3 regions of the Corynebacterium afermentans subsp. lipophilum genome follow, and region 3 is predicted to be linked to each of the others. Evidence: predicted binding sites of a transcription regulator. Region 3 holds the regulator's gene; each other region holds the start of a gene.
The links. The regulator LexA, encoded in region 3, represses DNA repair genes until DNA is damaged. The targets are predictions, from matches to a motif close to CGAACANNTGTTCG.

Region 1 (7,850 bases), 570 kb from region 3:
CGATCGCACTGGTGTAGCCCATGCGGGCCGCTTCTTGGAGGCGGCGGCCGAGGTTTGGCACCCGCCTGATCTCTCCTGCCAGTCCCACCTCGCCGACAACCACCGTTTTCGCAGGCAGTGGCTTCTCATGCAGGCTCGACCACGTTGCTAACGCGACCGCGAGGTCCGTGGCCGTCTCCGTGATCTTCACCCCGCCGACGGTGGCCACATAGGCGTCCTTGTCGTTCGTGCGTTCCCCGCAGCGCGCCTGCAGCACCGCCAGCACCATGGGCACCCGGTTGAAATCCAGGCCGGTGACCACGCGCCGCGGGCTCTTGTTCACCGGATCCACGGTCAGCGCCTGCACCTCAGCGAGGATAGGGCGCACGCCGTCCATCGCCACAGTCACCGCGGAGCCGTCCGGCGTTTTCCCGCGGTGCGACAGGAACAGCCCCGACGGGTCCGGCACCTCCCGGATGCCGCTGGAGGTCTGTTCGAAGCAGCCGACCTCGTCCGTGGCGCCGAAGCGGTTCTTAATACCCCGGAGCATTCTTAGCGACGACTGCCTGTCCCCCTCAAAGTTCAACACGACGTCCACCAGATGTTCCAGCACGCGCGGGCCGGCGACGTTGCCGTCCTTGGTCACGTGCCCCACCAGTAGCACCGGGATGTTCGTGGTCTTGGCCAGCGTGGTCAGCGCCGCAGTGACCGCGCGGGACTGCGCCACGCCACCGGCGACGCCCTCGACGCCCGCGGCGTGCATGGTCTGCACCGAATCCACAATCAGCAACGAAGGCTTCAGCTGCTCCACGTGCCCAAACACCACGTCCAGGTTGGACTCGGCGGCCAGATACAGCGTGTCCACCAGCGCCTCCGTGCGCTCGGCGCGGGCGCGGACCTGGCCCGCAGACTCCTCCGCCGTGACGTAGAGCGCCTTGCGCCCCTGCTTTGCCCAGCGCGACGCCACCTCCAGCAACAGCGTGGACTTGCCCACACCGGGCTCGCCCGCCATCAGCACCACGGAGCCGGGCACCACACCGGAGCCGAGCACGCGGTCCAGCTCCCGAATGCCGGACTTTACAGTTTTCGTTGCCGCAGCCTCGACCTGCGTGATCGGGCTCGCGGGAGCGGACGGTGTCAGCGAGGACGTCTTCACCGGGCCCGAAGCAGCCGGCGCCTCCTCTTGGAGCGTTCCCCAAGACCCGCACTCGGGGCAGCGGCCGAGCCACTTGGGGGAGGAGTAGCCGCACTCGGTGCAGGTGTGGATCACACGGGGTTTCTTTGCCATGCGCCACACCGTATAACACGGCCCCGACACGGTGTTCGAACACGGAAAAACCGCTGGTCAAGCCAGCGGTTTCGGAAGAAGGAAGATTAGACCTCGCGGTCGACCTGGCCGGAAGCCAGGGTCGGAGCCGACACAGTGGCTACGACATCCAGGGAGCCGGTGTCGAAGTTGAAGGTCACCGGCACGTTGCCGCCGTAGGCGAAGTCGTCGTTCGCCAGCGTGGTCGCGGTGTACTCGATGCAGTTGTCGTTCTTGTCCTGCGGCATGCGCTCCAGGCCATCCTTGGAATCCGCAACCAGCGCGCAGTTGTAGGCGATGGAGGAGTTGCCGGAGATGGTCACGTTCTGGCCGTCCACGTCGACGGACTTCAGGGTGTGGTCCTTCATCGCGGTGTCCTGGTTGGTGGCGGTGAACTTCAGGGCGGCCTGGCCGTCCTCAGCGAGCACCACGGTCACGTCCTGCACGGCGACGGAACCGTCCTCGGTGGAGGCGCTAGCACCGTCAACGGCCGCAACCTGGTTCGAGGTCTGGGTGATCTGGCCGGCGGAGCAGCCAACGAGGGCCAGGGTGGCGCAGCCAGCGACGGCGGCGGCAGCGACGCGCTTCAGGGACTTCACGGGGTGTCCTCCATCATCAAACTCATTCGAGGGTTTCCTCCGCAATACTCTAGCGTCTGCACAGCAAGTTTTCCCACTTGCTCCCCCTATTGGGCGAGACGACCTTTGGTCGTCGATAAGCGAAATGCTCGGTGGTAGGGTGTTGGGGTCTGAACTTCGCCTAACGACGCAAGGAGCCGCAATGGAATTCAAGGTCGGAGAAGTGGTTGTGTACCCGCACCACGGAGCGGCCCGCATCGCCGATATCGAGCAGCGCGAGATGCGCGGAGAGACCCTCGATTACCTGGTGCTGCAGATTCTCCACTCGGACCTTGAAGTGCGCGTTCCGGTGAAGAACTCCGAGCTCGTCGGTGTGCGCGATGTGGTCAACGAGGAAGGCCTGCAGAAGGTGTTCTCCGTGCTGCGCGAGACCGACGTGGAGGAGGCGGGCAACTGGTCCCGCCGCTACAAGGCCAACCAGGAGCGTCTCGCGTCCGGCGACATCAACAAGGTTGCGGAGGTTGTCCGCGACCTCTGGCGCCGCGACCAGGGCAAGGGCCTTTCCGCAGGTGAGAAGCGCATGCTGGGGAAGGCGCGCCAGATTCTCGTCGGCGAGCTCGCGTTGGCGGAGCCGGTGGACGAGAAGAAGGTCGAGGAGATGGACAAGCAGATCCAGGCCATCATCGACGAGCAGGTCAAGGCCGGTATTTCCGTGGACCCGGGCCAGGTCGACGACGATGACGAGGTGGATCTGGACGACCTCTCCTTCGACGACGAGGACGACGACAAGTAAATTGCGCCGCGAAACCGTGGCGGTCGTCGCCGCCGCCGGGCAGGGAACCCGACTGGGTGCCGAAGTGCCCAAGGCATATGTGGAACTTGGTGGCCGGACGCTGCTGGAGCGCTCCGTGGCGGCGATGTCCGAGGTCGTCGACCACGTTGTCGTAGTGGTCAGCTCGTCGATGGAAACGCGCGCCCGCGAGCTTCTGGCCGGCTATGGGGTCCAGTTCGTGCATGGGGGTGCGGAGCGCGCGGACTCCATCTTCGCGGCGCTCAAAGCAATTTCGCTTGACGACGCCTGCGTGGTCGTCCACGACGCCGCCCGCGCGTTAACCCCCGCGGCGATGGTTTCGCGCGTAGTTGACGCGGTGCTTCGCGGCGCCCCTGCCGTGGTGCCCGTGGTGCCGGTGGCGGACACTGTGAAGCGGGTTTCGGGGGAGATTGTCGAAGAGACCCTGGACCGTTCTGCGCTTCGCGCTGCCCAGACGCCGCAAGGGTTTGACCTGCGGATGCTGCGCGAGGCGAACGAAAAGTACCTCGCCGAGAAGCCAACGTTCGTCGCCACCGACGACGCCTCCCTTATGGAGTGGTTCGGTGTTCCGGTCGTGTCCGTGGAGGGGGATCCCATGGCGTTCAAAATCACCACCCCGCTGGATTTGCGGTTGGCGGAAAGCGTGGTTGGCGCGCTCTAAGGCCCGGGTCGGGGTCGTTTGCTATAGGTATGCGTGGGGGATTCTCGCCCAACCGGGGGATCGAAAACGTATCCGAAAAAACTTTTGGAAAACCCTTGACATGGAATATGTGTCGGCATTATGTTCGACATTAGTTTCGAGAGGAGGGTGAGACGTGAACGGAACATTTGCAACGGAGCGGGAAGGCTGTCCGATCGCCGCTGCAGGCCAGGCGATGCGGGAGGCGGAGTTTCAGATCTTCCACCGCTACGCTAAGCCGTTGGTAGAAGTGGAGGACTTCGAACTAGAGGCCTATTCGATTGCGATGGCCGTAGGGGAGAGCCAGAGTTGGGCTGAAAGTGGGATTCTTGGGTATTCGGTGCTCGCTGATCTGCCCAAGCTACGGGCGCTGCAGGAAGAGACCCGCCGGTTGGACGTGAGACGCCTGTCGGCCATCGAGTCCACCTTGAACCGGCTCAACCACCTGGCCACGCCAGACATTCTCGCCGACATGGACGAGTACCTAGTCAAGGTTTTCACGCCGCGACGGGTGGGGGCGGAGTTGCCGTCGCCAAGCTCGCTGCGTCGCCGCCTGCGCGAGAGGATCCAGCGCATCGATTCGGACCTGGCGCCGAACCAGAAGAAGATCAAGGACAGGAAGAAGGAGAAGGATCTGCCGTTCGGCACCTGCCGTAGCCACTTCTACGGCCAAGACGACGGCGATGCGGGGCTGAATGTGGAGGGCGACCCCGTCACGGTCGGCCTAATGGAGCGTTTCACCGAACAGGTGGCGCGCGAGCACAAGCTCTCGAGGGATGACGCAATCAAGGCCATCCTCACCGGCGAGATTCGTGCGACGCCGAAGGTCGTGCTCTACATGTTCACGTCGAAGACACCGGGCAGCTCGTACTACATCCCGAATTTCGGATGGACCGACGCGGACGGTACCGCCGCAGTGGAACAGATGCTGGAGGACAACCCGCCCCACGTCGTGGACCTGGATGAAGCAGAAGACGCCGAAACTGAGGCGTATGTGCCCACCGCCGCCATCCGTGCGCTGGTGCAGGCCCGAGACGGGGTGTGCCTCTGGCCCGGCTGCAGCGTGAAGGCCGAAAACTGCCAGCTGGACCACCGCATTCCCTTCGGCGAAGGCGGCAAGACCACCGCCTCAAACCTGTTCAGCCTCTGTGCGCACCACCACAACCTAAAGACCGATCGCCGCGTCTACTACGTGCCCGATCCGGTTACCGGCGAAATAGTGTGGCTGCACTCGGACGGCACCTTCCAAGTCTCGGCTCCGGAAGGGTTCATCACCGACTATCTGCAGCCGACGAACCCGAGGTGGAAGACAACGCTGGCGAAACGGCGGCAGAAACGCAAAGACCGTGCCGAGTTTTACAACCGCTGCCACTCCGCGGTGGAGAAGTACGAAAACGACCTCGATTACGACGCATGCATGGCCACGATCCGCGCGATGGAGGACAGGTTCGGCATGACATTCGAGTACCCGCCCATAAAACAGCCGGAGGACACCCTGGATATCCTCGCCACACTGGAAAAGCAATGGAAGGAGACGGAATACGAGGAGCTCCAGGAGCACTACTCCGATTTCGGCGACCCTGAAGTAGCGTCGTACGTATGACAAATCTTCGAGTAGGTACGGCGTTCGACGCCCACCAGATCCAACCGGGGAAAGAATGCTGGATCGCCGGCATCCTCCACGAAGGCCAGGACGGCTGCGAGGGGCATTCGGACGGCGACGTGGTCAGCCACGTCATCGTCGACGCCGTATTGTCCGCCTCCGGCCTCGGCGACCTCGGCTCCTTCGTCGGCGTCGGCCGCCCGGAATACGACGGGGTACGCGGCGTCCAGCTATTGCAGGAGCTGAAAGAGCTTCTCGACGCCCACGGTCACACCGTCGTCAATGTCTCCGCCCAACTGATCGGCCAAACCCCGAAGATGTCGCCGGTGCGCGAGGAAGCGGAGCGGGTCCTCTCGGAGGCGCTCGGTGCCCCTGTGTCCGTGTCGGCGACGACCACGGACCACATGGGATTCACCGGAAGTGGCGAGGGCCGCGCGGCTATAGCGACGGCGTTGGTGGAACGAAAGTTCCCTATTCCGTAACTAAAGTTCCCTACCTGCGGTTTTAGCTTTCTTCCAGGGAGCTGCTGGGTTATGTTGACCGTATGCGAAAATTACGTACAGCGCTTGCTGCGGTGCTTGGGGCCGTCGCGGTGGCCCACGCCCCCATCGCGGCGGCGGTCCCGGCGATGCCGCAGGGGTACCCCATCGAAAACCTGGACACGGAGTGCAGCGCCGGCGTCACGCCGGAGTGGCGCTACGGCGAGACCGCCCGCCGCTACCTGGGAGATGGCACCCTCCAGTTCACCAACCGCACCGATCAGACCGTGCCCTACACGGCCACGGTGGAAACGGGCACGAACCGCAAGATCGAGGCCAATTCGAAGGCGGCCCTGCCCAGCGGTTGGGATACCACCGCGAAGGCCGACATCGGCCTGAAAGAGTCCAACGGCTGGATCGAGGGCGAGACGTTCGGTCCGATCGAGCTCGGCCCGGGCGAGTCGTTCCGCGTGGATTACGGCGTGCTGGAGAAGGACTTCATCTCCATGTTTGTCACCTGCGACAACGGTGTGCTGCGCAACGCTCCTGGCGCGAACGTCATCCGCGGCACTGGCCCGGCGGAACGCTACGCGTTCGCGTACATCATCAAGGCGGACGGCTCCGTGTCCAACCTGGCCATGGAGATCCCCGCCCGTGCTGAGGGCGCGAATTCGAAGCCTGCCGGCGACACATACACCGCCACCTCTGGGCCGAGCTTGGAAAAGGTGGCGGGGGAACGGGACGCCGTCGTCAAGCCTGATGCGAGCTTCCGCCGCGACGAAGAATGGCCGCAGCTGAATGAGCCCGCACGAGAGGGCGACAAATCCTGGTACCCGCACGACATCGAGGCGGTCGCGCCGACCTTCCGGAAGCCGGGATACTCGCAGGACTTCCTCAACTGGTCCAAGGGCGATTACACCTTCCGTCCAGTGACCGATTACGTCGTCGGCGCGGAGAACGACCAATACGTCAACTGGATGGGCGAAGGCGGCAGGCTGCCGGAAGGCTGGCTCACCTCCGTCGGTGCGGTCAAGCGCGCCTACATGCCGGTGAACACCCCGCTCAAGCCCATCGATCTGAAGCCGGGCGACCGCGTCCGCGTCGAGTACGGCACCACGATGACGCGCATAAACTACAGCGAAATCTCTGCCGGCCGCGACGGAAAGTACTCCCGTGTGGTTACCCACCCGCAGTCGGCGGCGCCGTCCGGATTCTGGGCTGAGGCAACCGTGACCAGCAAGGACGGAACCGAGCAGGTCATCGACGTCACCCCAGACGAGTACCGCAACCTCCCTGTACCCACCCAAACCTACCTCTAAGGAACAACCATGAAACGCACCATCGCAATGCTCACCACCGCTGCCGTCGTCGCTCTCGCCCCGGCCGCCAACGCCCTGCCGCAGCGCACCTATGACGAGACGAACCCGACCACCATCGGAGATTCCTGCGCGGTCCCGGGCGACCGCGGCCAGACGGTGGAGATCGTCCGCAGCTACTTCGACGGCTCCGCAGGCACCTGGACCGTGGCCAACTACAACGATGAGCCGCTGCCGGTGACCCGCTCCATCACTGAGACCAAGACCAAGACTTGGAACGTCAGCGCGGGCGTGAGCTTCGACGTGGCCAAGCTGATCCAGTTCACCTTCTCCACCAGCTACACGGACGAGCAGTCCTACGAGGTCGGCGAGAAGGTCGGCCCGTACGACATTGCGCCGGGGAAGACCGCCGTGCTGCAGGCCGGCTGGATCGTCTCCGACTTCAAGGGCCAAGAGACCGTCTGCGGCGCAAACGGCACCTGGGAAGCAGCCGGCAACACCTTCACCGCGACGATGCCGAAGGAACGCCACGTCCGCGTGAGCACCCGCGATAACATCGACTGGGGTGCGTAAATGAAAAAGGCGATCCTCGCAGTGGCGGCGGCGCTCGCTCTGGCGCCTGCTGCCAATGCGGCACCCTACGACTTCGAGCTCCCGCAGCGCTGGAACGAGGATCTCGCCCCAGGCAGCCACTGCGCCACGCCGGGCATGACAGATACGTACGTCGATGCGACCCGCCGCTGGTTCAAGCAGACCGACGCCGCGAGCGTGGGCAACGACACCGAAGGCCCGGTTCCGGTGGAGCAGACCGTGAAGGAAAAGCGGGTTGAGACCCTCGAGGTTTCCGGTACCTTCACCCCGAAGGGCGACCTGGTGAAAAACCTGTCCCGCTCGTACGGCTGGAACTACGTGCACCAGGTCAGCTGGTCGCTGAACCAGGTGGTCGGCCCGTACACCCTCGATGCGGGGAAGCAGGGCAGGCTCGTGTGGGGCTTCACCATGCTCGACGGCGACGCACAGGACGTGAAGTGCAGCGAGGACCAGGTTTGGGAGCCGATCGGCGAGCGGTACGAGTTCAGCGTTCCTGAGGCTCGCTACT
Region 2 (7,850 bases), 1.1 Mb from region 3:
CCCAGCTCATGCCGAAGATGGGTACGACCCCACCAACGTGGTTCCGGGCCTTACAGCCACCGTAGAACCCCCGCTGCCACTCGGTGCAGCATGGTACGAAGCGAACTCCATGCCGAGCTGGGCGACGATCACGCCAGACGGCACCATCCGCCTCGAACCGGGGGAGGACATCACCCCCGGCGTGTACACGTGGACCGTGACCGCGACGTTCGCGGACGACACCACCCAGGACTTCCCGGTCCGCATCACTGTGGGCGACGAGACTGAGGAGGATGCGTCCCAGGAGGGCGCCGTCATCGACGCGTTTGTTCAGTACGCCCCGGAGGTCTCGCACCGCTGCGCCGCCACCGCCCTCGGCGTCGGCCTGCCGCTGCTTGTGTTGCTGCCCCTCGGGTTCGCGTCCCAGCTGAGCATCCCGTTCGTGGCGCGCCAGGACCACCTGCAGCTGCAGGTGGACGACATACCGGTCCAATTGGACGTGAAGCTGCGCGACCTCAACTCCAGGGACGTGGACATGGGCATCGCCGCCGTTCTCGCCGCCGCGGGCCTCGCCGGCGCCGGCGCCATCATTTCCCAGTGCCAGTAGGGTCCTCGGGCCATGCGTGTTTGGGGTAGCGGCCCCGCATCTCCTTGCGCACCTGCTGGTACGGCCCCTCCCAGAAGCTGTCTAGGTCGTCCGTCACCGCGAGCGGGCGCCCGGCGGGGGAGAGCAGGTGGTACAGCACCTTCACGCCCGACACCGTCTGCCCCTTCTGGCCAAACATGTGCTGCAGTTTCACGCGCTTCACCGGCCTGCCGCTGCCGTACTGGTATTCCTTCGGCGCCGCCGCATCCAGCTCCGCCATTTGCCGCCAATCCAGTTGGCGCAACATCGCCTGCCGCATGTCGCAGCTGCCTATCGACGCACCTTCGGCCACCCCACGCACCTCGACCGAATAATCGCCCTGGCTGACATCCGGCCAGCCCAGCGTCTCGTGCAGGAAGTCCAGCCGCTCCTTCAAGTGCTGCTCCTCCTTGGTGAGCGGGAAGCTTGCGAAATCCAGCCCGGTGAGCGCCTCCGCCGCCTCATCCGGCGTGAGCTTCACCGGCGTGGAGCTGAGCTCGATCGCACCGATCCTGGCCACCTTCCGGCCCCGGACCTTGCCGTCTTCCAGGTAGGCCACCTTTTCTTCCACCACGCGGTGCTCCGGAAACGCGATCGGCTCCGCTTCCCGGATGACCGCACCGTTGTGAGTCCTTTGCACCTCCGCGGCGGCGATCCACTCCGCATTCGAGTTGAACTTCGCCCTTGTTCCGGACGCCAGCTGGTAGTCCTCGCCCACCTTCTTGGCTATCCACTGCGGGAAGGCAGACGCAATGACCTCGCCCGGGTCCACCGGGCCCTTGTCTTCCACCAGCCTGCGCAGCCGCTTCGGGTCCGCCTCGCCCGCAAGTCTCGCTACCGTCGGCGCCGCCTGCGCGCCCCATTCCAGCAGTGCCGCACCGAGTCTCGGGTCCAGGGGCATACTCGCGAGCTTCTTGCCAAAGGCGGTGATTTTGCCGTTTTGTGTCGCCCCGAGCTGTTCGAGGTTGGATGCGGCTTCGGTGAGGTCCTTTGGTTCGTCGATAAGCGGTAAGTCCGGCGACCCCCACGCCTTCATGGTCAAAAGCGCGCCGGTGAGGTCCGCAGTGAGGATTTCCGGGGTGATGTCCGGCTGCATCTTTGCGTACTCGTCGCGGGTGAAGATGCGCACCACCTCGCCGGGGCCCTCGCGTCCCGCGCGCCCCGCCCGCTGGTCCGCGCTGGTTTTCGCCTCCGACACCGTGACCAGGCCCGTCATGCCCCTGGCGTCGCGCTTGGGCACCCTGGACAGCCCGGCGTCCACCACCTTGCGCACCCCCGGCACAGTTATCGACGACTCCGCCACCGACGTCGCCACCACCACCCTGTTTGTGCCTCTGAGTGCGTCGTCCTGCTCCTTGCTGGTTTGGCGGCCGTGGAGCGGCTTCGCGTCGTCGAGGAACCCGCACACCAAGTCCACCTCGCGCACGCCCGGCACAAACACGAGCGTCCGGTGTTCACTTTGGGTGTGGCCGGCGACGTGACGATAAAACTCCTTTGTCCCCTGGATCCTTTCTGCGTGCGGAGCGTACTGGATGTCCAGCGGGTGCGTCACCGCCTCCGAGGACAGAATCTGCGCGCCCATGTGGTCCGCGAACTTCCGCGCATCCAGGGTTGCGGACATGGCCGCCAGGTACAGGTCATCGCGCAGGAGCGCGACCTCCATGCACATCGCCAACACCAGGTCGGTGTCCAGTTGGCGCTCGTGCACCTCGTCGATCACCACCGCGTTGACGCCCTCGAGGCCCGGGTCCTCGAGCAGGCGGTTCAGTAGAACACCAGGCGTGACGAATTGGACCAACGAGCCGTCCTTGTGCTCGCCGCGGATGCTGTAGCCAACCTTTTCGCTGTCGCTGAGCTGCGCAAGCCTGTGCGCCGCGGACCGTACCGCCACCCTTCTGGGCGCTGTGACCAGCGTTTTTCCCACCTTGTTCGCGATCGCCGGCGGCACCAGCGTGGTCTTGCCCGTGCCGGGCGGCGCCTCCACCACCAGCGGGCCTGTGTCCGGCAACTGGTCGATGACGCGCGACACGGGCAAATCCCGTCCGATTTTCGCGAGGTCAAACATGGCAATAAAGGGTAGCGTGTGGGCCATGAGACGCCTCTTCGCAGCGATCGTCCCTCCGGCCGATGTTCGCGAACACCTCATCACCGCCCTGCGGCCCATCCGCGACTTCTCGGGCACAGAAGTGCGGTGGGCCGACCCCGACAACTGGCACGTCACGGTCGCCTTCTACGGGTCACAGCCCAACGACGCCGCCGCGGTCACCGACCACCTGGCCCAAGCCACCGCCTTCACCCGGCCCTTGAGGTTGCACCTCCGAGGAGCCGGGTGTTTTGATCGGCGCACCATGTGGATCGGGGTCGGCGGCGACAAGGCACCGCTGAAAGACCTCATGGCGGACTGCCAGCTCGACCCGGACATGCGGCGCCGCCAGCGCGCGCACCTGACCGTCGCGCGGACCGGGACTCGCACAAGGGATCCTTGGCTTCTCGACGACCACGCCCACGCCCTCGCCATCTACACCGGCCCCGAATTCGCCGCCGATGAAGTGCTGCTGTTGGAGTCACACCTAGGCAAGGGCCGAAGCGGCGGCCCGAAGTACGAGGTGGTGGATAGGTTCTACCTGCGTTAGTGCTCCTCTTCCGGGTCGGGGAACGGGGCGTCAACCGGTTCTTCGGGCAAGGGTTCCACGTACGGCATCTCGGGGGTGAACCCGAACTTCATGCCGTATTCCTGCTCCAGGTCTTTGATCGCGGCGGTGGCCTGCTCGAGGTCGAGGTCCTGGTCGAAGGTGTCCAGGATTTTGTGGCCTTTGGCGAAAAACTCCGCGGCCCGGGCGCGGTTCTTGCGCACTGCGGACATGCTCGACTGCCACCGAGGATTGTCTGGTGTGAACTGGTCGCGCAGGAGACCATCTTCCACGGTGACCACGTAGGAACCGTCGGCGAACAGCCAGATGATGTCCCCCGTGTACGGGTCCGGGATGTAGAACGCTGTCCGGTCGGTCTTCATGTTGTGGTGGTGTTGGCACAGGGGGTACAGGTTGTCCGCCTCTGTTGGGCCGCCCTCGTCGTACGGAATGCGGTGGTCCAGCTGGCACTGCTCGGCGGGGCGGTTGCACTCCGGGTAGATGCAGGTGCGGTTGCGGGCGTATACGGCGTGGCGCATGCCTTCGCTAGGGACGTAGCCCCGCAGGCTCTTTTTCAGCTCGGCGTCGAGGTCACGTTCGTCCAGGAACGTGTCGGCGATCCAGCGCTCGAAGGCGGTGGCGGCTTCCGGTTCTGTCCACCCGCGGCCGGGAATGAATACCGGGTCGCCGTTGCCGCGGCTCTTTGGGCTGTACACGTTGAGTACCGGCGAGACCTTAATGCCGAGGGTTTCTCCGGAGAGTAGTTTGATGGCCGCGTCGGAGGCGCTGATGCCGAGCTCGCGCGCCACCTCGGCGACATTGGCCTGGATCCTCCGTCCGTCCAGAGAATTCGTGTCCAGCTGCACGATCGCGCGGTCGCGGTACTCGTGGACGCCGAACTTCTCTGAGTTGTCCTGCTCGCGGTTTTCACGCTTGCGCTTGTCGTAGGCGCGGCTTCTATCCGTGCGCTTGATCGCGGCCCGGATGCGGTCCGTAACCGTCTTGCGCTGGGGCACTGCTTGGTCGTGGCGGGTGGGGGTGAAGGTGTCGAACAGGATGCCGTCGATAAGCATGAGTGCTTCCTCGTCCGCATCCGGGCCGAGCTCCTCGATCGCGGTGTAGACCGCGGTCAGGTGCCCCACGTCCATCAGGCGCGTTTCCTGCTGCAGTTCGCGCAGGCGCGGGAGGTCCTGCAGCGCGGCGTGCCCCAGGATCGCGTTTTTGACAAACCCCTTGTGCCAACCGGTGGCGAGCTGCAGCTGGGTCACTGTGGCGTCGAAATCTTCGACGTCGAAACCGGGGTACGCGTAGTGCCCAAACATGGTCCAATACGTGTCCCGGATGGCCTGGGCACATTCGCTATCCGGGTCGTGTTCTCGCTGGTTACGGAATTTTTTCGGTGCTGTGGTCGCGGTTGTCACGGTCGCCCCTCTCGTCGTGGCACCCTCCACAATATAGAACACACGAACGACTGTCAATGGATAGAACAGGACTAAAGAAAAATAAACCAATCACCCATTCGACAGCGACGTCCGGATGCGCTACATTAATCCCGTGCTCGTCATTCCGCGGCCACCCGCCCGCATCATCCCTGGTGCGGTCCATTTGCCTGCCTTTTTCGCGCCCACTGAGCAGGAGGAATTGGTCAATCAGGCGCGCGAGCTGGCAAGGAAGGCCGCGGGGACGCCGGTTGCTATGCGACGTCCAAAGGTCGGCCACGGCCAAATGGATGCCTGGCTGCTCTCGCTGGGCTGGTTCTGGGCGACGAATCCGTACCGCATGGTCAGGGAGGTCGACGGCCACCCGGTGCCGCCAATCCCGGAGAACTTCCAGGCCATCGCCGATAACGTCATGGCGAAGGCGAGGGAGATAGACCCGCTCGTCGGCCCGACCCCAACAATCGAAACTGCCCTAGTGAACTTCTACCCGCCGGGCAAGGGCATGGGGCAGCACGTGGACGCGGAGGAGAAGTCGGACAACGCGGTGGTCAGCCTGTCGTTCGGCCAAGACACGATCTTCCGCATCGCAGGGCGCGATACGCTGCTCCTATCGGGCGACGTCGTCGTCTTCGGCGGGCCCGCCAGAAGGGCGAAACACGGCGTGCTCGGCGCGAGAAAAGGGACGTCCGACCTGCTTGACGGCCGGTTGAACATCACGATGAGACAGATGGAGGCGACATGATTGCGCTACTCGGCGTGTGGCTGGCTGCGATCGCGAGCCCCGGTCCGGACCTGGTGCAGATCATCCGCGTGGGGTCGAAGGATCGCAGAGCTGGCGTGATGTGCGCGCTGGGCATCATGCTCGGCAACACCATCTGGATTGTGGCGTCCCTGGCGGGCCTAAGCGCGCTGATCCAGGCGTTTCCGCAGGTCCTGTCTGTGCTCCAGGTCGTCGGCGGGGCCTACCTGCTGTGGATGGGCATCGGCGCCATCCGCTCCTCCGACCCGGAAATCCCCGCCACGCAGCAGGTGCCAAGACCGCTGCTCACGGGTCTGCTCACCAACCTGTCCAACCCGAAGGCGATCCTCTTCTTCGGCGCCATCTTCGCGCAGTTCGCGCACCTCGGGTGGGTCGCCGCGCCAGTCATGGTCCTCACCGGCACCATCTGGTTCGTGGGCTTTGCGCTGGCAGTCCAAGCGATGTCGCAGCTGATAACCAAGTACAGCAAGCTTATCGACGTCATCACGGGCAGCATCTTCATCGCATTAGCAGTCTGGATGCTGTGGGAGGGCCTACACTTCGGCTCATGAGCGAGCAGAAGGTAGCAGTAGTCACTGGCGGATCGGCAGGCATCGGGGAGGCCACCTGCAGGGCGTTGGCCAAGGACGGCTGGAAGGTCGTCGTGGCGGCGCGGCGCCTGGAGAAGTGCCAGCAGATCGCAGACGAAATCGGCGGGGTGGCGATGGAGTTGGACGTGGTGGATCGGGGGAGCGTCGAGAAGCTTGCGCAGCTTGAACGCGTGGACCTGCTGGTCAACAACGCCGGCGGCGCGAAGGAGCTGGACTTTTTGCGCGACGCGGACGACGCGGACTGGGAGTGGATGTTCCAGACCAACGTGATGGGCACCATGCGTGTGACCCGCGCGCTGTACCCGCAGCTCAAGGCCGCCAAAGGCCTGGTGGTGAACATCGGATCGGTGGCTGGCACGGACGCGTACAAGGGCGGCTCCGGCTACAACGCCGCAAAGCACGGACTTCGCGGGGTGACCCGGGCGTTTCGGCGCGAGGAGGCGGAGAACGACATCCGCGTGTGCGAGATTGATCCCGGCAGGGTGAAAACGGACTTCGCGCTGAACCGCTTTGGCGGCGACGAGGAGCGCGCAAAGAAGGTCTACGAGGGCAAACAAAACCTCACCGCAGACGACATCGCCGAGGCCGTCCGCTGGGTGGCCAGCCTCCCGGCGCACGTGAACATCGACACGATGAGCATCATGCCGGTGGACCAGGCGGAGCGCTAGAGGTAATCCACCACCTCCACGTTGAGGCGCTCCCGCAGGTCCGTCATCCATTTTTGAACGTCCACGTAGTCGCCGGCCTCGACGAGGGGGAGCACGTGGTGGTCGTAGCTGATCGGCGGGCCGACGGTGTAAGTGGGCATGAACCGTGCGCCGGCAAGCGACACCTCGTCGCCGCGCTTGGTAAACGTGAACTCGCCGATGCCGCCGATCTTGGTCGGCTCTTCCAACTGGCCGTGGAGGAAGTTGCCGTGGGAGTACCAGACGGGCCCGTCGAACGGCTCGACCACGTGCGGGTGCCCGCCGAGCACGAGGTCAGCGCCCGCTTCCAGGGCAGCCGCGGCGGTCTCCTCCTGGAACTCGTTTTGCAGCGGGGCGTACTCATCGCCCATGTGCAGCATTACGACGGTCACGTCTACCTCGGAGTCCAGGGCGGTGATGCGGTCCGTGAGGTTGTCGTCGATAAGCGATGCGAAATGCTCCTCCTCCACAGGCAGGCCGTTGGTGCCGTACGTGGAGCCGAGGAAACCGACGGTGATGCCGTTCGCCTCGATGATGCGCGGGGTGGCGGCGTCGGCGGCGCTGGAGAAGCTGCCCGCGTAGAGCATCCCCCGGTCGCGCATGTGGCTGGTAGAGGCGATCACGCCCTCGCCGCCGCGGTCCATGGAGTGGTTGGTGGCGTTGTTCACGATGTCCACGCCAGAATTTTTCAGTGCGTCGATGATCTCGGGCGGAGAGTTGAACTGCGGGTACCCGGACAGGCCGAACGCCTCACCGGCGACGGGGACCTCCATGTTGGCGGTGGTGATGTCGGCGTCCGCCATGTACTGCCTGACCGGGTCGAACATGCGCGCAAAGTCGAAGCCGGTGTCCGTGCGTGCGGCGGTGTACACGTCGGAGTGGACGAGGATGTCGCCGACGGAGCGGATGGTCACGGTGGAGACGGCCTCTTCAACGACCTCTGGCTCCTCTGGTGTGCATCCCGCGAGCAGGAGCGTGAGGGCCAGCGCCCAGATTCTTCGCATGCCTTAGACTAACCTGCATGCATATCGACGTGCCCATTTCAGGCGAGACGATCAAACTCGGCCAATTTCTCAAACTGGCCAACCTCGTCGAATCCGGCGGCCACGCGAAGGAGGCCATCAGCGCCGGCGAGGTCACC
Region 3 (7,850 bases):
AGCTGCGCCACCAGCTGCGCGACATGACCACGGCGCGCGAGGTCAAGCGCGCGAAGCGCCAGCGTTCCACCATCCCGAAGATTGCCATTGCCGGCTACACCAACGCCGGCAAATCCTCTCTGATCAACGCGATGACGGGTGCCGGCGTGCTGGTGGAAGACGCGTTGTTTGCCACCCTGGACCCCTCCACCCGCAAGGCGAAGCTCGCGGACGGGCGCAACGTGGTGCTCACCGACACCGTCGGGTTCGTGCGTCACCTGCCCACCCAGCTAGTCGAGGCCTTCAAGTCGACGCTTGAGGAGGTCGCGGGAGCCGATCTGGTGCTGCACGTCGTGGACGGCTCCGACGCGTTCCCGCTGAAGCAGATCGAGGCCGTCAACGAAGTGCTCGCGGAGGTCACCCGCGATTCCGGCGAGGAGATACCCCCGGAGATCGTGGTGGTGAACAAGATCGACGAGGCCGACCCGCTGGTGCTGGCGGAGCTGCGCCACGCGTTTGAGAAGACCGGGCGCACGGCCGTGTTCGTCTCCGCGCTTACCGGCGAGGGCATCGAGGAGCTGGAGGCGCGCATCGAGCAGCACCTCAACTCCATCGAGGCGCACGTGACCATGGTGGTGCCTTACACCCGTGGCGACGTGGTCAGCCGCGTCCACGACGAGGGCACGGTGCGCTCGGAGGAATACGACGAGGCGGGCACGCGTATCGACGTCCGCCTGCCCCGCGTACTTGCAGAGCAGTACGCGGAGTTCGTGGTGAGCTAGCGCTCGAGCTTCGCCGCCGCGTCCTCGTCGAGGATCACCGTGGTTCGCGGGTGGTTTTGCAGCACCGATGCCGGGCAGCCCGGTGTCACCGGGCCCTCAACGAGGGCCTTGACTGCGTCGGCCTTATTCGGGCCGGTGGCGATGAGCACAATGGTGTGCGCCTCCATGATGGTGCCCACGCCCTGGGTCAGGGCCTTGCGTGGCACCTGGTCCTCGTTGTCGAAGAAGCGGGCGTTATCCGCCACGGTGGTGGGGTGAAGGTCGATCTCGCGGGTGCGCGAATCTAGGGCGCTGGGTGGCTCGTTGAACGCGATGTGGCCGTTGGCGCCGACGCCGAGGATCTGCACGTCCACGCCGCCGGCGGCGGCGATGCGTTCCTCGTAGCTGCGGGCTTCTGCCGCGGGGTCTGCCGTCAGGCCGTCGAGAGACTGCACCTTCGCATCGTCGATGTCGATGTGGTTGGTGAACTCGCGGCGGATCGTGGCGTAGTAGGACTGCTCGTCGGAACGTTCCAGCCCGACGTACTCGTCCAGGAGGAACGCGTCGCACTGCGCGAAGCTCAAGTTCTCCTCGCGGTGGCGGCGGGCCAGCTCCATGTACGTCGGGTTCGGGGTCGAGCCCGTGGCCAGGCCGAGCGTCGCGCCATCGCGAACGAACGGTTCGATGATGTCGGCTGCGGAGACACCTACTTCTTTGGCAGTGGGGCGCACAATAATTTCCATGATGGCCAAAATAGCAAGCGCACTCTGAGAGCTGTGTACTTTGCCCGGCAACTACCCCCGGAACAGGAAATTTGGGCTGGCGGGGTGATAATGGCGTTTCGTGACTAACACTTTCGGTTGGACCCTTCACGGAGACGGGCGCACTGTGCGCCCCGGGGCAGTTGTCGCCCCAGACGAGCGGCTGAGCTGGCCGCGCACCATCGGCATTGGCATGCAGCACGTGGTGGCCATGTTCGGTGCGACGTTGCTGGTGCCCACCCTGACGGGATTCCCGGTGAACACCACGTTGCTGTTCTCCGGCTTGGGAACCATCATCTTTTTGCTGATTACCCGCAATAAAGTGCCGAGCTACCTGGGCTCTTCGTTTGCTTTTATCGCGCCGTTGACGGCGTCGCAGCAGTACGGGGTCGGTGCGCAGCTGGGTGGGGTGCTGCTGACCGGTGCGGCGCTCATTCTCGTCGGCATCGTCGTGGAATGGGCAGGCAAGCGGGTCATCGATGCGGTGATGCCGCCCGCGGTCACTGGCGCCATCGTCGCCCTGATCGGCTTCAACCTCGCGCCGACTGCAGTGTCGAACGTGGAAACCCAGCCCTGGGTGGCAGGGGTGACACTGCTGACGGTTGTGGTGGTGACAGTGGCTACCCGCGGGCTGCTCTCGCGCCTGTCCATCCTCATCGGCGTGCTCGTCGGTTGGCTGTTTGCTGCCGTAACAGGTGGCTTGAGCGAGGACGCGCTGCAGACCATTGCCGACGCGCCGTGGATCGGCCTGCCGCAGTTTCACCAGCCCGAGTTCCATGTCTCCGCGGTGCTGGTGACCCTGCCGGTGCTGGTGGTGCTGATCGCGGAGAACGTCGGCCACGTCAAAGCGGTCTCGGAGATGACCGGGCGCAATCTTGACGACATGCAGGGGCGCGCGCTGATCGGCGACGGTATCGCCACCACACTCGCCGGCGGCTTCGGCGGATCCGGCACAACTACCTACGCCGAAAACATCGGAGTTATGGCGGCGACGAAGGTGTATTCCACCGCCGCGTACTGGGTCGCCGCCCTGTTTGCGATCGTGCTGGCGTTCATCCCGAAGTTCGGCGCCGTGATCTTCACCATCCCCGCCGGCGTGCTCGGCGGGGCGTGTCTGGTGCTCTACGGGCTCATCGGCATGCTAGGTGTGCGTATTTGGCAGGACAACAAGGTGGACTTCACCGATCCGGCCAACCTCACCGCGGCTGCGGTCGCGCTGATTGTCGGCATCGGCAACCTCACCTTGGACCTCGGTGCTGTGACGTTGGAAGGCATCGCGCTGGGCTCGGTCGGCATCATCGTGGTTTACCCGCTCATGCGCTGGGCGTACGACACGTTGGGGGAGGGGCAGTACCGCAGGAACTTCGAGGTGTCTCAGCCGTCGACGTCGTAGCGTCCGGTGCTGATTGCACGTAAAAAACGCCCGGGCGCGTGGCCCGGGCGTGAGCTCGTCGAGAAGCGAAAAGCACCTACTCGTCGTCGAGGTTCTGCTCGATGAGCGCCGCGATCTTCTCCACGGCATCGGCGTTGTCGGAGGTCACGGTGACCTCGTCTCCGTGCTCTGCGCCCATGGCCATAATCATCAGCGAGGAAGCAGCGTCCGTCTCGTCGTCATCGTCGCCGCCAACAAGCGTCAGCAGAATCTCGTCGTCGTACTCGCCGGCAGCGTCAGCGATCACCGTGGCCGGGCGTGCGTGCAGCCCGACGGTGGAACCGACCTTCACAGTCTTGGAAGCCATTCGGGTGTCCTTTCCGTTGATTTCATTCAGGTCTGCAACGAGTGTAGGTCGCGAACAGATGTTGATGCCACCATGTTGCTCGCACTATTGGGTCTGCGCGAGCACGACCTCAATACCGTGCGAGCGCAGCTCGTCCACGAAGGCGGAGGGTGCCTCAGCGTCGGTGACCACCACATCAATATCCGTCAGCGGCGCGAAGCTGACCACGTAGTCGTTGCCCAGCTTCGTGGAATCGCACAACACAACAACACTGCGGGCATTCGTCACCATCGCAGCTTTCACCGCAGCTTCCTGGGCGTCCACGGTGGAGAGACCGTGGCCGATGGACAGCGCGTTGGTGCCCACAAACGCAACGTCAGCGCGCAACAGGGCCAGTGTGCGAAGCGCAGTACTGCCGACGACCGCCTGACTGATCGGACGGACGCTGCCACCGAGTAGCTGCACATCGTGCAAACCGGAATCGCTCAGCTCCAAGGCGGTGGGGATGGAGTTGGTCACCACCGAGTACTCCTTGTCCCCGCGAGTCTCTGCAAGTCGCTTGCCCAAGCTGCTGATAGTTGTGCCCGAGTCCAAAAAAATCGTGCAGCTTTGTGTGTCCGGCACGAACTGCAACGCGGTTTCCGCAATTGCGGTCTTGGCCGCAAGCGAGGCGCGCTGGCGGGTATCCAGCGGGATCTCCGTAGAGCGGTACGATTGGCTGGCCACCGCGCCGCCGTGGACGCGCTGCACCGCGCCCTCATCGTGCAGCGCCGAAAGGTCCCGGCGGATTGTTTCCGCGGTGACGTCGAAGCGCTGCGCCAATTCGGTGACATTGACGCGGCCTTCAACTGCGGTCAAAGACGCGATCTGGCGTCTCCGCTCTTCGGCGTACATCGATCTCCTGCGCTTTTGGTCTTAGTGTTTTCTCGGCGCACACGCACCGGTTACAGAGTACGGAACACCGAAATAACACGCCCCATGATCTCAGCCTCGTCGCCCTTGATCGGTTCGAATGCGTCGTTGTGGGGCAACAGCCACACACCGGTGGAGTCGCGGTGGAATTCCTTGACCGTCGCCTCACCGTCCAGAAGCGCCGCAACAAACTCGCCCTCTTCCGCGTTCGGCTGGGAGCGGACAACTACCCAGTCGCCGTCGAGGATGCCGGCCTCGCGCATGGATTCGCCGACAACCTTGAGCATGAAAACATCGCCGTCACCGAGCAACTCCTCGGGCAGCGGGTAGTAGGTGTCCACGTTCTCTTCGGCGAGGATCGGAGCGCCTGCGGCGATCTGGCCGACCACCGGCACGTAGCGGGCATTACCCGAATCCTCCGGCTTCGCTTCCTGCGGCTTGCGCTGCTTGCGTCCGGTCTCTGGCATCTGGCGCAGATCCACGGCGCGCGGCTTGTTCGGGTCGCGTCGGAGGAAACCCTTCTTTTCAAGCTCCTTGAGCTGGTATGCGACAGACGAAGTGGACTGCAAACCAGCGGCATCGCCGATCTCGCGGATGCTCGGCGGGTAACCGCGCAGGACAACAGCATCCTGAATGACCTGGAGGATACGGCGCTGACGGTCAGACAGTGCGTTGTAATCCGGGTTGCCGGGCTCGGACTTCTTTCGTGCCATGACGTTCTCCTTGGACTCGGTGGCGTAGTGCGCCTACGAACCTACCAGATAGGGCACTCATGTTCGATGGTTGCAGCGTTTGGGTGGACACCTATCGGTCGGGGTGCTATAAATCGAACACGTAATCGTATTCGAACAAATGAACGTTAGAACGTTCGAGTGTGTCGGCGCCGAACGTAATGTGTGCCGCGAAACGAAGGGAGACTCACAATGTCCATTGCAATCAATCCAGTACACAATGCATCTGCATCTCGCCCGGGCGCCGCATCCGTGGTTCCCCCGGCGGAGATTTGGGACCTCGAATCTGCGTCGAAGCGTCGAACCGGCGGGGCCGGTGTTCGAACCATATCTGCATCCCATCGAACGAGTGCTCGTTCTGCCTCAAACCGGGTTTCGGACGGTTCCACTGAAGCGAACGCGTTCGAAACACGGCACGAGACGCGCGATACGCTCCTGCTTGGCGCATGCATGACTGCGGCGCTGCTTATCGGTTCCGCGTTTGGCGGCGTCTTCTCGGCGCAAGACCAGGATCCCTCATCTATGCCCGGCAGCCAGGTCACCCACAGCGCCACGGTGGCAACGGCGCGATAGGCAGGGCGTAGACTCACGGCTACACCAAGCCTTTGAAGACCCCGGGGGGTGGAAAACCGTGTTTTGTCCTTTTTGCCACAACGAGCAATCCCGTGTGACTGACTCGCGGCTGGTCGAAGCTGGCGCTGCGATTCGTCGACGCAGAGAGTGCACCGAGTGCGGGGGACGTTTCACCACAGTGGAAAAGGCAGTCCTTACCGTTGTGAAACGCAACGGCGTGAGCGAACCGTTTGACCGCGACAAACTCATCGTCGGCGTGCGTCGAGCATGCCAAGGCCGCGATGTCACCGATGATGCCTTGAAACGGCTTGCCCAGGAAGTGGAAGAGACTGTGCGGGCCCAGGGCAGCTCGCAGGTGCCCGCCCACGAGATCGGCTTGGCAGTCCTTGAACCGCTGCGCGCCCTCGACGAAGTGGCGTACCTGCGCTTCGCATCGGTGTACAAGTCGTTCGAGAGCGCAGACGACTTCGAATCTGAAATCCGGCTCATGCGCCGCCGCGACCGCGAGGACTTCTAACCCGCGATCGTGGGGCTAACGCAGGGCGTCAATCTTCTTCTCAATGCGCCGCTGGCTTACCGGCTTCGGCGTGCCCAAACGCTGCGCGAACAAACTCACACGCAGCTCTTCAATTAGCCACAAAATATCCTTGTACGCTTTTGTCTTCGTGCGACCAGCGGGCAAGGCCTTCATGCGCTGCGCCAAGTAGGCCTTCACCGAATCGATCACTGACTGCCGGTCGGCGTCACGGTCCGGATCCAGCCGCATGTCTTCCAGGCGGATACGCATCGCGTCAATGTAGCGGGGCAGGTGCTGCAAGTGCCCGATGCCGTGGACAGTCACCGCGTGTTTCGGAAGGAAAAACTGCAGCTGCGACGTCATGTCGTCGATAGCCGGGCCCTCCCACTGCTCAAGCTCAGCCGCGATATTCGCGTACTCCGCCAGAGCCGGCGCCAAGGTGACCACCACGCGGCGCACCCCACCAGCGACCTGAGGGCGGATTTCGGCCACGAGCGCGTCGAACTCCTCCGGCGAACGCACCGGCCCGCCGGAGGAGAACATCAGGTCGCGGATCACGGCGACGCGGGCGTCCTCGACGAGCCCGGCGGCGCCGCCGTGCGGGTAGCGGTCCACCGCCACCTTCTGGCGCAACGGCAGCCCCTTGGTCATCTGTCCGGCGTTGACCGTGATCTCGCGCAACAGCAACGTCAGCGTCGCTGTGACCATTGAGGCATCCGCGGCGGCCTTGGTCGGGTGCACCGTGACCTTCACGCCGTTCTTGGTGGCCTCGAGTGCCGGGTAGGCGTCGACTTCGTTGCCGTCGATAGTCGTGGTCACCGTCTCCGGCACCGCGCCGAGGGAATCGGTAGTCCACTTCGCCACCGCATCCGACTCGGAGGTGCGCCCGGCCTTGGACACGGAGGACTTGATCTTGCCGGCCTGGCGGCGCTTCAGTGCACCGAGGTCCGTGTCGTGGTCGACCACTTTGCCGCGGCGGTCAATCGCGGCGAAGGTCACCTTCAGATGCTCGGGCAGCGCAGACGGGTTGAAGTCGGTGCCGTTGATGCCTCGCCCGCCGATGCTGTGCAGCGCGTCAGCGAGTGCCTCGGCGAACGGAGTTTCACGCAGATCGGCCTCACTGGCGCCTTCGTCGTCCTGCTTCTCCCAGATCGCCTCCAGCGCACGCTCGGCGAAGTCGGGTGCCGGCACAACGGTCTTGCGCAAGGCCTTGGGCAGTGTGCGGATGTACTCCGCGGCCAGCTCCGAGCGCAGCCCCGGCACCAGCCAGTCAAAGCCCTCCGGCCGCAGGTTTGCTAGAAGCGGCACGGGCACGTCCACGGTCACGCCGTCGAAAGGATCGCCCGGCTCGAACTTGTAGCGCAGCGCGTAATCGATAGAGCCTTGGCGCCACACCTCGGGGAAGGCGGTGGCGGAGGAATCCACGCCCTCGTCGTCGAGAAGCGCGGCAGGGTCGAAGTCCAGGTAGTGCTTGTCTTCGGCCCGCTTCTTCTTCCACCAGGAATCGAAGTGGCGGGCGGTGGTCACGCTCTTAGGCAGGCGTGAGTCGTAGAACTCGAAGAGGGTGTCCTCATCCACCACCAGGCCGCGGCGACGCACCTTTTCCTCCACCTCAGCGGCCTCGGCGAGCAGAGCTTCGTTGTGGTCGATGAAGTGGTGGTGGCGGTTCCAATCGCCCTCAAGAAGCGCGTGGCGAATGAACATGTTGCGCGCACCCTCGGCGTCGACGCGGTGGTAGGGCACAAGCCGGTCGCGCACGATGGTCACGCCGTAGAGCATCGACTTCTGGTGCACCATTGCGGCCGAACGCTTCCGCGACCACACAGGTTCGGAGTAGCTGTGCTTCATCAGCTGGCCTGCAGCAGCTTCCACCCAGGCGGGCTCAATCTTGGCCACGT

Region 1: the regulator LexA is predicted to act here: its motif matches at 3,397-3,410, upstream of CAFEL_RS09345 (HNH endonuclease signature motif containing protein).
Region 2: the regulator LexA is predicted to act here: its motif matches at 4,743-4,756, upstream of CAFEL_RS00365 (alpha-ketoglutarate-dependent dioxygenase AlkB).

The regions. Positions count from the first base shown of each region.
Region 1 is NZ_CP046530.1:1,938,320-1,946,169, reverse strand. It holds gene radA (DNA repair protein RadA) at 1-1,267, opposite strand, end outside; gene CAFEL_RS09360 (hypothetical protein) at 1,354-1,884, opposite strand; gene CAFEL_RS09355 (CarD family transcriptional regulator) at 2,066-2,656, shown strand; gene ispD (2-C-methyl-D-erythritol 4-phosphate cytidylyltransferase) at 2,658-3,335, shown strand; gene CAFEL_RS09345 (HNH endonuclease signature motif containing protein) at 3,490-4,956, shown strand; gene ispF (2-C-methyl-D-erythritol 2,4-cyclodiphosphate synthase) at 4,953-5,438, shown strand; gene CAFEL_RS09335 (hypothetical protein) at 5,501-6,754, shown strand; gene CAFEL_RS09330 (hypothetical protein) at 6,764-7,324, shown strand; gene CAFEL_RS09325 (hypothetical protein) at 7,325-7,850, shown strand, end outside.
Region 2 is NZ_CP046530.1:92,957-100,806, forward strand. It holds gene CAFEL_RS00345 (Rib/alpha-like domain-containing protein) at 1-586, shown strand, start outside; gene CAFEL_RS00350 (ATP-dependent RNA helicase) at 567-2,669, opposite strand; gene thpR (RNA 2',3'-cyclic phosphodiesterase) at 2,695-3,237, shown strand; gene CAFEL_RS00360 (HNH endonuclease signature motif containing protein) at 3,234-4,556, opposite strand; gene CAFEL_RS00365 (alpha-ketoglutarate-dependent dioxygenase AlkB) at 4,789-5,415, shown strand; gene CAFEL_RS00370 (LysE family translocator) at 5,412-5,984, shown strand; gene CAFEL_RS00375 (SDR family oxidoreductase) at 5,981-6,691, shown strand; gene CAFEL_RS00380 (CapA family protein) at 6,688-7,713, opposite strand; gene CAFEL_RS00385 (RNA-binding S4 domain-containing protein) at 7,731-7,850, shown strand, end outside.
Region 3 is NZ_CP046530.1:1,372,170-1,380,019, reverse strand. It holds gene hflX (GTPase HflX) at 1-761, shown strand, start outside; gene nagB (glucosamine-6-phosphate deaminase) at 758-1,483, opposite strand; gene CAFEL_RS06605 (uracil-xanthine permease family protein) at 1,584-2,894, shown strand; gene CAFEL_RS06600 (HPr family phosphocarrier protein) at 2,971-3,240, opposite strand; gene CAFEL_RS06595 (DeoR/GlpR family DNA-binding transcription regulator) at 3,325-4,113, opposite strand; gene lexA (transcriptional repressor LexA) at 4,164-4,844, opposite strand; gene nrdR (transcriptional regulator NrdR) at 5,494-5,952, shown strand; gene hrpA (ATP-dependent RNA helicase HrpA) at 5,968-7,850, opposite strand, start outside.